Regions from separate parts of the Paraburkholderia sp. SIMBA_054 genome, predicted to be linked through region 1. Evidence: riboswitches for the same ligand, from Rfam matches in the RefSeq annotation. Region 1 holds a riboswitch; the other holds the start of a gene.

Region 1 (8,298 bases):
GGCGGCGCGTCTGGCGCGGCTGTTCAACATCGGCTCGGCGAGCACGACGTTCAAGGGACAGGGATCGATTGCCGACACGAGCGGCATGACGGGCACGCTCGCCGTCACGGTGATCGGCACGATGCCGACGGGCAACCTGGTGGTGTCGGGCGAGAAGCTGATTTCGATGGGCGGCAACCGTGACCGGCTGCGTCTGTCGGGCATCGTGAACCCGAAGGATATCGAGTCGGGGAACTACGTCGCGTCGAGCAAGGTGGCGAACGCGCGCATCGAGCAGGCGGGGCAAGGCATGCTTGCCGATTCGACGACGCTTGGCTGGCTGCAGCGCATGTTCATGAGCGTGTTGACGTTCTGATGCTTTGCGCGGGCGGCGCGCTCGCGCGTTCCTGCTTGCGTTGGCGCGCGGGCTGTTGGCGCTTGCCGATGTGCGCGTGAAGCGCGGCGCTGCAGAGCGTCAGAGATTTGCGACGGGCGCGTCGTAACGTTCCGCTGCGCCGATCTCGCCATCCGGCACGAACACATAGCCTTTGCCCCATACGGTCTGCACGTAGCGCGGCTCGGACGGATCGACTTCGATCAGTCGGCGCAGGCGCCAGATCGACACATCGAGGCTGCGATTGCGGTGCGTATCGGTGCCGCCGTGCAGTTTTTCGAGCAGTTGCGCGCGCGTGAGCACGGTCATCGCGTGCGAGACGAACACTTTTAGCATCGCGAATTCGCTGGAGCGCAGGGCGATGCGTTCGCCGTCGCGACGCAGTTCGCGCGCGGGGAAATTCACTTCGAAGCGACCGAAGCGATACGGCGCGCGATTTTCGGGCGCGCTCGGCGCTGCGCTTTCGCGCCGGCGCAGCACGCTGCGGATGCGTGCGACGAGTTCGCTCGGATCGAATGGTTTGCCGAGATAGTCGTCTGCGCCCAGTTCGAGACCGATCACGCGATCGATCACATCCGCGCGCGCGGTCAGCAGGATCACGGGGATGTTGTCGCCTGCGAGACGTAGCGCGCGCAACGCGCTGATGCCGTCCAGCTCGGGCATCATGATGTCGAGCACGACGAGCGCGGGACGTTCGTGCTGCAGCGCCTGTTGCAGCGCCATGCCGTTCTCTAGCACGGATACTGTGAAGCCACGGCCTTGCAGATAGTCGCGCACGATGTCGCGGACGACCGGGTCGTCGTCGACGACCATAATGGATGAGTTCATCCTGGCGATAGTAGTTGGGGTGCGCTTCGCGCGGAAGCTGGGGGTGCTTTCGAAATCTTTCATGCGTAAGAGGTTTTGGTTTTTTTGTCTGCGACGCTGGGTGGGGTTTTTGCTGTTGCGCGGGCATCCGGGTTTTGCTTTTTGTGTGCTGGCGGTGCCCGGTCGGTGTGTCTGCCTTTGCGGTGGCATCCGCGATTTGCTCTTGCGTTGGCATCCGCGATTTGTCTTCGTACTTCATGCGTTGCCCCTGTGCGGGGCGGCACCTACTTTTCTTTGCCGCCGCAAAGAAAAGTAGGCAAAAGAAAGCGGCTAACACCGCCAGTTCTTGTGTTTGCCTGAGGGCCCCTAACCGGTCCTACGCTGCACACGGCAGCATTTCTGTTCACGCGAGTTGCCAACGCTTCGAATGAGCGCCTCACCCGCTTCAAACACCCGTACATGGGCTCACGGCAGCGAACGGTATGTGCCGCCCAGGTGGCAAACTGTGTGTAGGTTGTCGCGTCGTATAGCTTGGCGCTCTTACAGGGTGGAACACCTGCGCTATCGGTCCGAAGTGAGGCGAGTGGAGTGCTACGGCCTACACACAGTTTGCCACCTGGGCGGCAGCGGAATATCTGGCACGGCACGCCGCAACGCGGGAGCGTGAAGCGGGTGAGGCGCACGGAGAACGCGTTGGCAACACACGCAAACAAGGATGTTGCCGTGTGAAGCGTGGGACCGGTTGGGGGCCCTCAGGCAAACACAAGAGCTGGCGGTGTTAGCCGCTTTCTTTTGCCTACTTTTCTTTGCGGCGGCAAAGAAAAGTAGGTGCCGCCCCGCACAGGGGCGACGCTTGAAGCACGAAGGCATAACGCGGATGCCAACGCAAGAGCAAACACACCGACCGGCGACGCATCAACGGGTAAGTCACCACGCGGATGCCAGCGCAAAGACAAGCATACCGACCGGCGCCGCCAGCACACAAAAAAGACAAACACACCGGACGCCAGCGCAGCAAAGCCAAAAACAACACCCAACCGGCAACGCCCCGCAGAGCATCACTTCCCGATGGCAGAAGTCTGAATAGTCTCAACCTGCAAATCAGCGATCTGATTCACAACCATCTTATCGATCAACCCATCCAGCTTCACCGAAGCACTCGAATACCGATCGACCCCAAGCCCACCCGTCTGATACCGCGCGGTAACAAGAATCCGCCCATGCTGAATCAGCGTGAGATCGATCATGGAAAGATACTGCATCGGTTCGTCGCTGAACGAGCGGCGCCCATAGTCGACAGACGCGTTATACACGAGCCGCGCCTCGCACCCAGCCGGCGACGTCCCCGGGTTATACACATCAGATCGAATCCCGCGCTTATCGAGCGCAAGCTGCAACGCAGGCACGAAGTCGCCCGCAGAAACCAGCTGGTTAACCTCGATGCAAACCGTGCTGATCTTCGCGCGCCGTCCGTTGATAAAGGTCGGCGACGAATAGTTCGAAGCGATCGCATAGCCCGCCTGAATCACGGACCCCGTCGCATCGGCGGCCGTAATCAGCGTCCACGCGCACCCGCCCAGCGACATCAAACAAAACGCCGCGAGCAAGAACCGCAAAACATGCGCGAATGAAGAGGCGATCACGGTGCGCTCGCGAGCGGGTTGATTGAGGTGACGTCAGGTCGTGTCAAGAACGCTCAGCGCGCAATGCGCAGACGCAGTTCATTCTGGCCTTGCACGCTCGCCGTGACGCTCACGCGGCGGTCGGCCGTCTTCACGATGAAGTGCTGGCGCGTCGGCGTGTTGATGTCGTGCACGACGTTCGGGAAGCACGCAGCGATATCCGCGCCGATTTCTTCGAGCGGATCGTTGACGAAGCCGTCGGCTTCCCAGTGCGCGCGCCAGCGGCAGTCGTACGAATGCGCGTTGGCACGGCAGTCATCGATCGGGTCGACGCCCGGCAGCGACGCAGCAGGCTCGTCGCGCAGCTTCTTGAAGTCGGCGGACGACACGATGTGCGACAGCGCGGGGCAGACGTCGGCGGGTTCGGCCTGCTTCACAGGCGCGGTCTGCGCGGCATTCGCTGCCGTCGCGAACAGCAGCACGGCCGTGGCCGTCAGCGCGGCGTCGCGGCCGGACTGCGCGATACGAAGAGACAAACGGGAAAGCGAGGGGAGGCGGCGGTCGAAAGACATGGCAGGTATTTCCAGTGACGTTGAGTTTGCGTCGCGGGCTGCGCCAGGGGAGCGTTTGGCCCACGATGCAATCGTCGCTGGAAAGGCCCGCGCGCAAAGCACGGAACAGCGCATGCGCTTCGGAAGTGCTTTCGAACTGTTCGAGAGTCTTTCAGGATGTTGCGCCGACTGGGAGCGCGTAAGGCTCGCGCGACGCCTAGCCGAGCGTCAACCCGCCGTCGACGTGAATCACCTGACCCGTGATGTGACGTGCAGAGTCGGAAAGCAGAAAGGCGATCAGCGCGGCAATGTCGTCGGGTTCGGCGACGTGCCCGAGCGGCGTCGCCTCCGCCGCGCGCGCCCACGCGAGCGCATTCTCCGCACTCGGCCCGCGATCCTTGCGCGTATAACCCGGCGCGACGCAATTCACCGTGACGCCGTGCGGCGCCAGTTCGGCGGCCGCCGTTTTTGCCAGCGATTCGAGCGCAGCTTTCGCGGCAGCCGTGCCCGCAAACGCCGAGTCCGCGCGATAGCGATGCGCGACGAACGAACTCACGGCCACGACGCGTCCTCGTTTCGATGTTTCGAGCGCAGGCGCCGCCCGTTTGACGAGCGCGCCGAACGCAGCGGGCATCGCCGCGAACGACTCCGCGAGCGCATCGAAATCGAGCGTGCCGATGGTCTGACGCTGCGCGTGTCCTGCGTTGGCGACGATCTGGTCGAGCGCGCCAAAACGCGCGAGCGTCTGATGGACGGCATGTTCGGACGCGCCACGTTCGGCGAGATCGGCGAGCACCGTCGCGCACGTCGCACCGTTCGCCGCGCAGGTTGCCGCGACCTGATCGAGCCGCACTCGCGAAGCCTCGTCCGCGCCGCGCGCATGCAGCATCAGCGCGACACGCGGCGCCGCGATGCGCCGGGCGAGCGCGGCACCGATGCCGGAGCCCGCGCCCGTCACCAGCACGACGCGCTCGAACGGCGCGTCGCTCATGCGGCCTCGCGCTCGACCGCGCGCTCGATGAACAGCGTGTGCTCGTGGAACGCTTCGAGCGTCTTGCGATGCGCGACGCTGACGATCGCCGCGTTCGGCAGACGCTCGATCAGCGCGTTGTAGATGATGCTTTCGTTCTCGGGATCGAGCGCGCTCGTCGCTTCGTCGAGGAACAGGAAGTCGGGCTGTTGCAGCAACGCGCGTGCTGCGGCAAGACGCTGCTGCTCGCCCGGCGACAGCGAGCGTTCCCAATGCGTCGATTCGCCCAGGCGGTCCGCGAGTTCCGGCAAGCGGCACACGGTGAGTACTTCGCGGCACGCTTCGTCCGAATAGGCGGAAGCCTCCGACGGATAGCAGAGCGCCGCCTTCAGCGTGCCGATGGGCAGATAGCTGCGCTGCGGGATGAACAGCAGCTTTGCATCCGTGGGCTTTTCGATCGTGCCTTCGCCGAACGGCCACAGGCCCGCGAGCGTGCGCATCAACGTGCTCTTACCCGCGCCCGAAGGCCCGCGCACCAGCCAGCGCGTTTTCGGGGCGATGGTGAACGAGCCGACGTTCGCCATCGGCTCACCGTTGGGACGCTGCAGACGAAGATTCGTCACTTCGATCGAATCGGCATCCGTGATGTGCACGTTGATGCCGCCGTGCGCGGTGCCTTCGACGACCGACTCATGCAGATGCTGCGAACGCATCACGCGATTGAATTCCCGCAGACGGTTGACGGTGGCGCGCCACTCGGCGAGCGAATCGTAATTGTTGATGAACCAGGAGAACGAATCGCTGACCGTGCCGAACGCGCCCGTCACCTGCTGGTACATGCCGAACGAAATGCTCTTCGAAAAGTACTTGGGCGCAGCCGCGATGTACGGAAAGACGATAGCCAGCTGCGAGTAACTGATGACGACGATGTTGAAGCGTCGCGTGAAGCGCATGATGAGGCGCCAGTTTTCGCGGATGTGTGAGAACACACCCTTGAGCTGCTGCTCTTCCGAACGCTCGCCCTGATACAGCGCGATCTGATCGGCGTTTTCGCGGATGCGGATCAGCGAGAAACGGAAGTCGGCTTCCACACGCTGTTGCTGGTAGTTGATCGACACCAGCGGATGGTTGACCTTGTGCGTGACCCACGAGCCGACTGCCGCGTAGACCAACGCCGCCCACACCATGTAACCCGGAATCGAAAACTCCGTGCCGAACATGTGGAACGCGAACGCGCCCGACAGGTTCCACAGGATCACGATGAACGAGAACAGTGTGACCGTGGTCGACAGCAGGCCGAGCGACAGATTCAGCGAGGCGCTGGCCAGCCCTTGCAGGTCGGCGGAAACCCGCTGGTCGGGGTTGTCGGCGAGACTGTCGCGCTCGATCCGGTAGTACGCGCGGTCGCCCAGCCATTCGTTCAGATAGCGGTTGGTGAGCCACTGCCGCCAGCGGAATTCGAGCATCTGCCGGAAGTAGGTCCGGTACGAGCCGAGCAGGATCAGCGCGAGCGCAATGACCGTGAACTGCAGCAGCGAATATTTGAAAACGGGATAGTTGTACTGCTGGATCGCGTCGAAGAACGTGCGCTGCCAGGTGTTGAACCAGACGTTGGCCGCGACCATCGTCATATTCATCGCGATGACGAGCGCGAGCAGACCCCGCGCTTTCCATCGATCCTCGGACACCCAGTAGGGCTTGATGAGGCCCCACGCGGTGATGTCCGCCGGATTTTTCGAGTTGTCGATCATAAGCATCCTTTCATACGGTCGGCCGGGCGGCGGCGAGATGCATTGCGCAGCGGCATGGTGCTGCTGTCGCATCCCGTCGAGTGGGTGGCCCGGCTGCGATTGTTCCGGCACCGACTTAATCTGAACTTAAGCGGACGTTTCACCGTGCCTCGGCGCGGCCTCGCAAACCCGACAAAGGCCTTGCAGTGGCGCGGCGTTCCGTCCGCATTGACGCGTGCCATTGTGCCAGAGCAACAGGGAACCTCGCCAAAATCAGCCGCGGCCGATTGAGGTCTGCCCGGGTTTGCGGCGCGCGCAGCTTTTATGGTCTAATGGTCCGGACGAAACAGGGGTGCTTCGTGCGCTGGCAGTCGCTGCAGCGAGGCTGAGAGAAACCCTTCGCACCCGATCCGGGTAATACCGGCGCGGGAAGTTTTCGGGAAGTATTTCCTGGAAGTTCTCCTTCCGCCGGGGCGGCGTTCCCGTTTTTTGTGAGCGCCCATACCCGGCTGGCCTTGCCCGCCGGTTTCGTCCTTGGGTACGTGCGCACTTTGCCGTACGGAAAGGATTAGATGACCGCTCATTCTTCACCTATTCGCTTTATTGCTGCGGGTTTCGCCCGTCGTTTTGTCGTGGGCGCGCGGTTTGGGACGCGCGAGGCTTGCTTCGGAGCCACACGATGAGGACTTCTGCTCAACCGGATTTCGCCGTGATCGGCGGCGGGCTGTGCGGGCGTCTCGTCGCCTGGCAACTCGCGGGCGAGGGGCATCGCGTTGCGCTTTATGAGCGCGGTGACGCGGCCGGCACGCAGGCGGCCGCGTGGGTCGCCGCCGCGATGCTCGCGCCGCTGGCCGAGGCCGCCAGCGCCGAACTGCTGATTACGCGGCTGGGCGCGGCGTCGCTGGAAACGTGGCCGACCTTGCTCGCGCAATTGCCCGAGCCGGTGTTTTTCCAGCGCAACGGCTCGCTGATCGTCTGGCATCACAGCGATCGCGCCGAGGCGCCGCTCTTCGAGCGTCGGCTGCGCGCCAACGCGCCCGCTGAACTGCTCGACGGCGGACTCGTCGCGCTAGCAGGCGCGCAGGTCGGCGCGGCCGAGCCCGCGCTCGCCGGCCGCTTCACGCAAGGCTGGCTGCTGCCGCACGAAGGCCAGCTCGATAACCGCCAGGTGCTGTCGGCGCTGGCTGCGGGGCTGGCACAACGCGGCGTCGAGACGCACTGGAATACGTCCGTCAGCGACAGCGCGTTGCCGCCCGCGAAGATCACGATCGATTGCCGCGGGCTGGGCGCGAAGCCCGTGATGCCGACGCTGCGCGGCATTCGCGGCGAGGTCGCGCGCGTGCACGCGCCCGGCATCGATCTGACACGTCCGGTGCGCCTGTTGCATCCGCGCTATCCACTCTATATCGCGCCGAAGCAGGACGATCTATACGTGATCGGCGCGACGGAAGTGGAGGGCGAGGATATGTCGCCCGTCAGCGTGCGCTCGGCGCTCGAATTACTGAGCGCGGCGTTTTCGGTGCACCCCGGTTTCGGCGAGGCGCGCATTCTCGAACTGAACTCGCAATGCCGGCCGACGCTGCCCGACCACCGTCCCGTGCTGCTGTGGGACGGCGCGAGCACGCTGCGCGTGAACGGGCTGTACCGGCACGGCTACATGATCGTGCCGGAAGTCGCGGGCGAAGCGGTGCGGCTCGCGTCGGCGCTGCTCGATGGCCGCGTCGCCGATTCCGACGGTTTCGCCGACTGGCAGCGCAACGCGCGCTGGAGCGAGCTGTTCCGGCTCGACCGCGAGCCCGCTGTCACTCTCAATGTTTGAACTCATAGACATGGACATCCAGATCAACCAGAAGCCGCTGTCGCTGCCCGAAGGCGCGACTGTCGCCGACGCGCTCAGCGCGTACGGCGCGCGGCCGCCGTTCGCCGTCGCGCTGAACGGCAATTTCGTCGCGCGTGGGCAGCATGCGGCGCGCGCGTTGCATGCGGGCGACAAGCTCGACGTCGTGCATCCCGTCGCGGGCGGCTGAGGCCGAAGTTATAGCTAAAGCCAGCCCACGCGACGCAAGCCACTGACAAGGAATCACACATGAACTCACACGCGAACGCACCCGCCGACGCGCTCACGCTTTACGGCGAAACTTTCCAGAGCCGCGTGCTGCTGGGCACGTCGCGCTATCCGTCGCTGCAGTCGCTGTCGGATTCGATCGCGGCGTCGAAGCCGGGCATGGTGACGGTCGCGCTGCGC
Region 2 (8,298 bases), on a different contig from region 1:
ACGCAGGCCCCGCGCTCGTGTCGCGGCCCGCGCGTAACGTGACGTTACGCCGTAACGCGCGCCACACACGGCGGCCCGCAGCGCCCTCACTTTCGATTCTCCACACCAAAGCAAGCACTTGCGTGAATAACACGCGACGCGCGTGATTGGCGCGGTAGCTGCTCTTAACTGTCCCGAGCTTGACGAAATGGGTCGAAAAGCCTGATGCGGTCTGGATTTGCGGGAAGTTTGACCGTGAACCTGCCCAGGCTTTGCGCCCGTTGCGGATCGATGTGCTTATCGCCGGATATGGACGGGCGTCTCGCAGCGTCCGTCTCAGTGGCCGCGTTGCCTATCCTCGTAGGGCGGCGGTTTCGCCCGCGCTCCATGGTTGGAGCGCGGGCCATTTTTTTTGTGCGGCCGCCGTCGCCGCCGTCGCCGCCGTTACCAGCAGGTGCAGCGAAGGGCAGACCGGCGAATCAGCAGCGCTCGCTCGCCCGGTGTCCGCCGAAGCCTGGAATGCGCTTGACTACGCCCGTCGCGAGCGCGGTGCCGATGAGAATCACCGCGCAGCCCTCGATCATGCCCATCGACACGTGCTCGCCGAGAAACATCGCACCCCACAGGATGCCGAAGATGGGGATCACGAACGTCACGGTGATCGCACGCGCGGGACCGGCGACGGCGATCAGATGGAAGAACAGCATATAGGCGATGCCCGTGCACGCGACGCCCAGTGCGATCACCGAGCCCCATGCCTTCACGGACGGCGCGACCGCGGGCCACGTCGCCACGGCCAGCGGCAATACCACGATCGTCGCGCCGATCATCGTGCCCGTCGCGACCGTGAGCGCGTCGACGCCCGTCAGATGCTTCTTCGTATAGCTGGCGGCGATGCCGTACAGTAGCGTCGCGCCGAGCGCGGCGGCCGCCGCGAGCGCCGTCGTCGCGGGCGAGATGTTGGTGCCGCTCGGCGTGGCGATCTGATCCCAGACGAGCATCAGCACGCCCGCGAAACCGATCGCGAGACCGATAGTACGCAGCACGCTCAGACGGTCCTTGAGCCACACGAAGGCGACGACTGCACCCCACAGCGGCGTCGTCGCGTTGATCACGGAGGTGACGCCCGCCGACAGCGTGATCTCCGCATACGCGAACAGACAGAACGGCGCGGCAGAATTGAGAATGCCGACCACGAGCAACGGCAGCGCGCGCGTGCGCAACGTCGCCGCCGACTCGCGCAACGGGCGCCGCGCGACGAGCACGACCAGCAGAAACAGCGCGCCGATGCCGACACGCAGCGCCATCAGCGGCGCGACTCCGAAGTCGCTCACGCCGACGCGGATGAACAGGAACGACGCGCCCCAGAGGGCCGCGAGGATGAGAAGCTGGAGGATGTTGACTGGATTCATCGTGAAGGTATCGCGCGCAGTTGAGTCGCGATGCGTACGCATGCTAACACCGGGATTACGCGCGTCGTTTCACGATGGGATGAAACAGCAAGAATCGACAATTCGCCCGTCAGGATTGGCGCTATCAGGCGGGCGCGCGGGCGCGAAGCGTGTCGCGCCCGCTCTGGCAACGATCAGGCGTCAATGCGGAATCATCCATTGCAGCACGTTCTGCTGCAGCCACACGAGAATGCCGAGCAGGACGGTCAGCAGGATCGAATGCTTGAAAGTCTTCGCGAACACGAAGCCTTCCTTGCCTTTGAGATTAGTCGTCGCGACGCCTGTGGAAATGTTTTGCGGCGAGATCATCTTGCCCATCACGCCGCCCGACGAGTTGGTCGCGGCCATCAGTACCGGGTTCAGGTTCAGTTGATTCGCTGCGACCACCTGCAGATTGCCGAACAGCGCGTTGCCCGACGTATCGCTGCCCGACAGGAACACGGCGACCCAACCGAGGAACGCCGACACCAGCGGGAAGAACGCGCCCACGGACGCCACGCCGAGACCCAGCGTGTAGTTCATGCCCGAATAGTTCATCAGGTATGCGAGGCCCACGATGGTCGCCACCGTCAGGATGGCGATGCGCGTCTGCACCCACGTATCGGCGATCGCGCGGCCGAAGTCACCGGGTTTCAGCTTGACGACGAACGCCGTGATGAGCGCCGCGACGAGAATCGCGGTGCCTGTCGCGAGCGGCTGGAAGTCCCAGATCGCGCCATACGGCGCGTTGTACAGCGTGATGAAGACAGCCTTGTCGAGACCCGGCCACGGCACTTTCACGTCGCCGATCATGAAGATCTTCGAGATCGTCCAGATGATCACGACAGCCGACACGATCAGCCACGGATACCAGCCCTGCGCGCCCGTGATCTTGCCGCGCGTCTCGTTCACGCGATCGACGTTGATGGCGAAGGCGGGATCGGCGGCGGGGCGCCAGACGCGCAGGAAGGCAATTGTCAGGATCAGCGAAACTAGCGACGACAGCACGTCCGTCAGGCTGTAGTTGATGAAGTTCGACGTGACGAACTGCGTCAGCGCGAAGCTGCCGCCCGACACCAGCAGCACGGGCCACACCCGCAGCATGTTGCGAAAGCCCGCGTACACGCCGATCACGTAGAACGGCAGCGCCAACGCGAAGAACGGCAACTGGCGGCCGACCATTTTGGCGAGCGCGTCGGTGGGCAGGTGCGTGACTGCGCCGAGCACCGTAATCGGCACACCCAGCGCGCCGAACGCGACGGGCGCCGTGTTGAAGATCAGGGTGAAGGTTAGCGCTTCGAGTGGCGGGAAGCCCAGCAGGATCAGCAGCGAACTGGTGATCGCGATCGGCGTGCCGAAGCCCGAAATGCCTTCGAACAGCGCGCCGAACGAAAAGCCGATCACGACGAGCACGATGCGCCGGTCGTTCGGCAGATTGTCGATCATCCACATGCGGAAGGCGGCGAAGCGGCCCGAGTACTGCGCGATGTTGTAGAGCAGGATCGCCGTGACGACGATCCACATCACGGGCCAGCAGGCGAACACCGCGCCCGCCGCGACGGAATCGAGCGCGAGGCCGACGGGAAAGTGCCAGCCGACGATCGCAATCAGCAACCCGACGACGAGACCGGCCAGCGACGCCTGCCACGCCGGGCGACGCGCCCAGCCGAGCAACACGAGCACGACGAAAATGGGCAATGCAGCAACGAGAAACGATGGCAACAGCGAATTGCCGATAGGAGTCAGAAACTGGTGGAACATCACGTCTCCATCATTGTTTTTCGATTCGACGCGAGGACTGCACCGACGCGGCGAAGCGGCAGGGCTGGACGGATGAAAGCGGCGTAGCGCGGAGTGGGGAAAGCTGGGGAACGCGCGACGTCGGATCACGCAATTAAACAGATGTTGCACAGGCAACCGCCAGCATAGAGCGCTGGCGATTCCAGTCAAGCAGGGAAAACGAAGAAGGTTGTTGCGGGAATAGAAGTGGGTGCTGAATCGTAGCGTGGGCTTTCGTTGGCGCTTCGTTGGCGCTTCGTTGGTGTTTCGTTAGCGTTCGTTGGTGTCCGCGGAACGGGGCGCGCGTGCTTCGACGCGTGCCGCATTCGATACGGCTCAGTGCGAGCGCCCGTGGCCGCCGCCTGCCCAGCTGTTACCGCCGCCACCCCAGCCGCCATGTCCGCCGCCCCAGCCAGCATGGCCACCATTCCAGTTGCCGTGGCCGCCGCCCCAGGAACCGTGTCCGTTGCCGCCCCAGTAGCCATGGCCGCCCCAATAGCCGTGATGCCCCCAGTAGCCGTAGTGGCCGCCGCAGCATCCGCCCCAGTAGCCGAAGCTCAGCGAGATCGACGGTCCCCACCAGCCGGGCCAGCCGTAGTAGGGGTAACCGTACGGATAGACGGGATACGCAACAGGGTAATACGCAGGCGCGGCGGCGTAAGCGACAGTGGGGTCGTAGGCGGGTCCGGCCGGATAGGACGCGCTGTCGCCAGGCATAGCGAATTGCGCCTGAGCGGAGGCTTGTGCGGGACCGCCGGCTGGATAGCCAGGTCCGATGGGCATCTCTTGCTGCGTTGCCGCCGTCGGCACGGTGGGGTAAGCGGGGTAGCCGGGATAGTACCCGTAGCCGGGATAGTAGCCGTACGGGCCATAGTAGTAGCAGCCGGACAGCACGCCCGACATTGCCAGCGCTGCAACGGCGCTGGCGGCGCGCATCGTTGCATCGAGCGGTTTCATGACGTGCTCCTCATAATCTCGCGGCGCGCATTTCGCGCGCGTTATCTATGGAGCTTACGTCAGCGTTTCAACGCGCACGTCACAAAGTGGTAACGGGGTATTTCATGCACGATCAGTGAAAGGACATGTCCGGCGCGTACGTGCGCGCCGGACTTTGCCCATCTCCCTTCGGCTTTGAATTTCCGCGACTGCAACCTCGCCGGCGCGGGATTCGAAGCCGTTTGCCTGCATCGCCTTCGACGGCGATTTGTCGTATTTCATGTTGCGCGCGAATCGCTTGATGAGAGCGCTCGCACTTCAGTCAATGGCTCGCTACGTCACTTGCCGACCTGATTGCCGATCACGCCGCCGACGGCCGCGCCACCCAGCGTCGACAGCGCGTTGCCGCCGATCGCCGCGCCCGCTGCGCCGCCCACGCCCGCGCCGATTGCCGTATCGCGCTGCCGCGTGGTCATGCCGTCGCATGCGGAGAGACTTGCCACCACGGCTATGACCGTAGCCAGCGCACCGATTCGATGGAAGGTTTTCATGATTGCGTCTCCCTGATGTTCGTATCGACGGGACTCGCAAATCGCGGTCCTGATCTGGTGATTCGATGGTATCGCCGCGTGCCGTTTCTGTTTGTATGGGCTTGTCAGTAAAGTGTCGGTTTGGTAATCAAATGTTTCGACGCGTCGAACAATCACGGCATGACGTAAAAAGCACATGCAAACGCGACGCGATGCGGTAAAAACGCGCGCAAAAAAGCCCGCCTCGACTGCAGGCGGGCTTCGCATTTAGAAGCGTGGTTGGATCACATTCACTGCCGCTGATAAATCTCCGCGCCGTTCTTGATGAACTCGACGGCCTTCACTTCCATGCCTTTCTTCAGCGCGTCGGTGTCGCTCATGCCTTCCTTCGCCGCGTAGTCGCGCACGTCCTGCGTGATCTTCATCGAGCAAAAGTGCGGGCCGCACATCGAACAGAAGTGTGCGACCTTCGCCGAGTCCTTCGGCAAGGTTTCGTCGTGGAACTCGCGCGCCTTGTCGGGATCGAGGCCGATATTGAACTGGTCTTCCCAGCGGAACTCGAAGCGCGCCTTGCTCAACGCGTTATCGCGCACCTGCGCGCCCGGATGGCCCTTCGCCAGATCGGCCGCGTGGGCGGCGAGCTTGTACGTGATGATGCCCGTCTTCACGTCGTCCTTGTTCGGCAGACCCAGGTGCTCCTTCGGCGTCACGTAGCAGAGCATCGCCGTGCCGAACCAGCCGATCATCGCCGCGCCGATGCCCGACGTGATGTGGTCGTAGCCGGGCGCGATGTCCGTCGTCAGCGGTCCGAGCGTGTAGAAGGGCGCCTCGTCGCACCATTCCAGCTGCAGGTCCATGTTCTCCTTGATGAGCTGCATCGGCACATGGCCCGGACCTTCGATCATCACCTGCACGTCGTGCTTCCACGCGATCTGCGTGAGTTCGCCGAGCGTCTTCAGTTCGCCCAGCTGCGCTTCGTCGTTCGCGTCGTAGATCGAACCGGGGCGCAGGCCGTCGCCGAGCGAGAAGCTCACGTCGTAGGCCTTCATGATTTCGCAGATGTCTTCGAAGTGCTCGTACAGGAAGCTTTCCTTGTGATGCGCGAGACACCATTTCGCCATGATCGAGCCGCCGCGCGACACGATGCCCGTCATCCGGTTAGCGGTGAGCGGCACGTACTGCAGGCGCACGCCCGCATGGATCGTGAAGTAGTCGACGCCCTGTTCGGCCTGTTCAATGAGCGTGTCGCGGAAGATTTCCCACGTCAGGTCCTCGGCTTTGCCGTTGACCTTTTCGAGTGCCTGATAGATCGGCACCGTGCCGATCGGCACGGGCGAATTGCGGATGATCCATTCACGCGTCTCATGAATGTGCTTGCCCGTCGACAGATCCATCACCGTGTCGCCGCCCCAGCGGATCGCCCACGTCATCTTGTCGACCTCCTCGCCGATCGACGACGTCACGGCCGAATTGCCGATGTTCGCGTTGACCTTCACGAGGAAGTTGCGGCCGATGATCATCGGCTCGCTTTCCGGGTGATTGATGTTCGCCGGGATGATCGCGCGGCCGCGCGCGATTTCCTCGCGCACGAATTCGGGCGTGATTTCCGTCAGTCCGTTCGGGCCGAACGCGCTGGCGCCGAACGCCTGGCCGGGATGCTGGCGGCCCATCATCGCGGCGAGCTTTTCGCCCGTCGGGCCGCTCGTCTTCAGGCTCTCCAGATACTCGGCGCGGCGCTGGTTCTCGCGAATCGCGATGTATTCCATTTCCGGCGTGATGATCCCTTGCCTCGCGTAGTGCATCTGCGAGACGTTCTTGCCGGGCTGCGCGCGGCGCGGCGTGCGATGCAGGCCGGGAAAACGCAGTTGCGCGGTGGCGGGATCGGCGGCGCGCTCGCGGCCGTAATCGCTCGACAGACCGTCCAGCGATTCCGTGTCGCCGCGTGCTTCGATCCAACCCTGACGCAGCGCGGGCAGGCCCGCGCGAATGTCGATTTTCGCGTCGGGATCGGTGTACGGGCCGGATGTGTCGTACACGTAGATGGGCGGATTCTTCTCGCCGCCGAAGCCCGTCGGCGTATCCGATTGCGTGATTTCACGCATCGGCACGCGGATATCGGGCTGCGAGCCGGTCACGTAGACCTTGCGCGAGTTCGGCAGCGGCGCGACGGCGGCTTCGTCGACGTGCGCGTCCGCGGAAATGAATTTTGGGTTGGCGTTCATGCGTCTCTCCATGCAAATGTGGGGCGTTACAGCTACGCAGGAGAACGAGACGAAGGGGAAGTGGACCGGGTTCGCGCGAGGAGGGTGAAACGGTGCGGCAGGTGAAGCGGCGAGCCCGAACGCTTCCCTGCGCTGGCATTATCCAGATCAGGTTCAAAGGGTATTTCTCACCCACGCCGTGCGGTGCCCGGTGTCTTTCAGGCGACGCACAACGCAGGACCCCCGCGTTAGCAGCGCACACGATAACCTGGCCGGGCCGGGTTTGGCAACTTGTCTTGAAATTGGCGGAATGCGCGGGCGCCTCGCGCGATTTGCGCGTGCCATGGCCGGCGGGAAAGCCGCGCTACATCGGGCTTTCTTGCGATCGCATCGCTGGCGTGCGGCTCGCGCCCCACTCAGGCTGTTATCTCATCAATGCTGGGGAGAAAGGTTTTTTGTCCCCGGGCAAACATTCACCGGCTCTATTCAAGTTTGCCCGAGCCGAGCCGATACACCCCTCGAGGCAGATGATTGATCAGTCAGCCTAAACAAAATCAGTTTGAAAGGATCGTGCAATGAAAATATCGAGTCGGGCGCTCGGGGCGGTAGCCGCAAGTGTCGTCGCGGCAGCGCTGTGGTCGCCGATGGCGCTTGCAGCAGCGTCGTTTGGGCCGGGAGGGACCATCACGTTCAAGGGGACGATCGTCGCGCCGCCGTACGATATCGCGAGTTACGTTTTGGACAATTATCAAGGATTCCATACTGAAAAATTGGGCGTGAAGCATGAATCGACGATCGATGTGACGTTCACGCCCGCACCGGATACCTCGCCGGCAGCGCATATCGCGGTGCTCATCAATACGGACGCGGGCGTCGCCGCACCGCATACGCTGAAGACGCGGTTCACCGACAACGCGAATCGCGTCACGCTGGCAGCGCGCGCGCAGTACAGCGTGGGCCACGCGGGCGGCACGCTGTCGATCGTGGGCGGCGCGCCAACGGAACGTGCCGTGACGGTGCTGGTGAGCTACGACTGACTGTGGCGAATCCGGGCGGGCGGCGCGCGATTCCTGCCCGCGCTCGACGTTTCATCCCGCTTACAACGAAAGTTACGATTCTCTTGCCGGAGGATTGCCCAGATATTGCATAATGCTCGGCGGCGCGAGCGATTCGCGCCCGTTGGCTGCTGTTGTTGCATTCTGCATCGCGTAGGCCATCAATTCGCACCATTGACCTGGTGCCTCCCTTGCCGTTCGACATCCGCTCTACTGCTATGCCCGCCCGCTTTGCCCTTCCTGCCGCGTCGCCGATGCGGCGCCTGCCGTCCCGTTCGTGGGTGTTCAGCGGGGCCGCGGCGCAATCGCCGGCACGGGCGGGCTGAACGTGGCGCTGAATTTTCCTGACCGTTTCCCGTTTCGCCTTCCGCAATCCCATGGCGGACAG

Evidence for each region. A riboswitch is a leader RNA that binds a small molecule or an ion and turns the genes downstream of it on or off. The one in region 1 is predicted to bind thiamine pyrophosphate.
Region 2: linked by a shared signal. The riboswitch ahead of thiC (phosphomethylpyrimidine synthase ThiC) and the one ahead of SB822_RS29515 (FAD-dependent oxidoreductase) in region 1 are both predicted to bind thiamine pyrophosphate.

The regions. Positions count from the first base shown of each region.
Region 1 is NZ_JAWRXV010000027.1:77,333-85,630, forward strand. Features, by position in the region: gene SB822_RS29485 (flagellar basal body L-ring protein FlgH) at 1-355, shown strand, start outside; gene SB822_RS29490 (response regulator) at 455-1,201, opposite strand; gene SB822_RS29495 (hypothetical protein) at 2,239-2,766, opposite strand; gene SB822_RS29500 (hypothetical protein) at 2,877-3,374, opposite strand; gene SB822_RS29505 (SDR family NAD(P)-dependent oxidoreductase) at 3,571-4,344, opposite strand; gene SB822_RS29510 (ABC transporter ATP-binding protein/permease) at 4,341-6,074, opposite strand; TPP riboswitch at 6,392-6,502, shown strand; gene SB822_RS29515 (FAD-dependent oxidoreductase) at 6,733-7,872, shown strand; gene thiS (sulfur carrier protein ThiS) at 7,883-8,080, shown strand; gene SB822_RS29525 (thiazole synthase) at 8,140-8,298, shown strand, end outside.
Region 2 is NZ_JAWRXV010000002.1:285,598-293,895, reverse strand. Features, by position in the region: gene SB822_RS04145 (hypothetical protein) at 1-37, shown strand, start outside; gene SB822_RS04140 (DMT family transporter) at 459-1,433, opposite strand; gene SB822_RS04135 (L-lactate permease) at 1,572-3,170, opposite strand; gene SB822_RS04130 (hypothetical protein) at 3,525-4,145, opposite strand; gene SB822_RS04125 (glycine zipper 2TM domain-containing protein) at 4,463-4,675, opposite strand; gene thiC (phosphomethylpyrimidine synthase ThiC) at 4,945-6,876, opposite strand; TPP riboswitch at 6,983-7,110, opposite strand; gene SB822_RS04115 (hypothetical protein) at 7,431-7,892, shown strand; gene SB822_RS04110 (EamA family transporter) at 8,239-8,298, shown strand, end outside.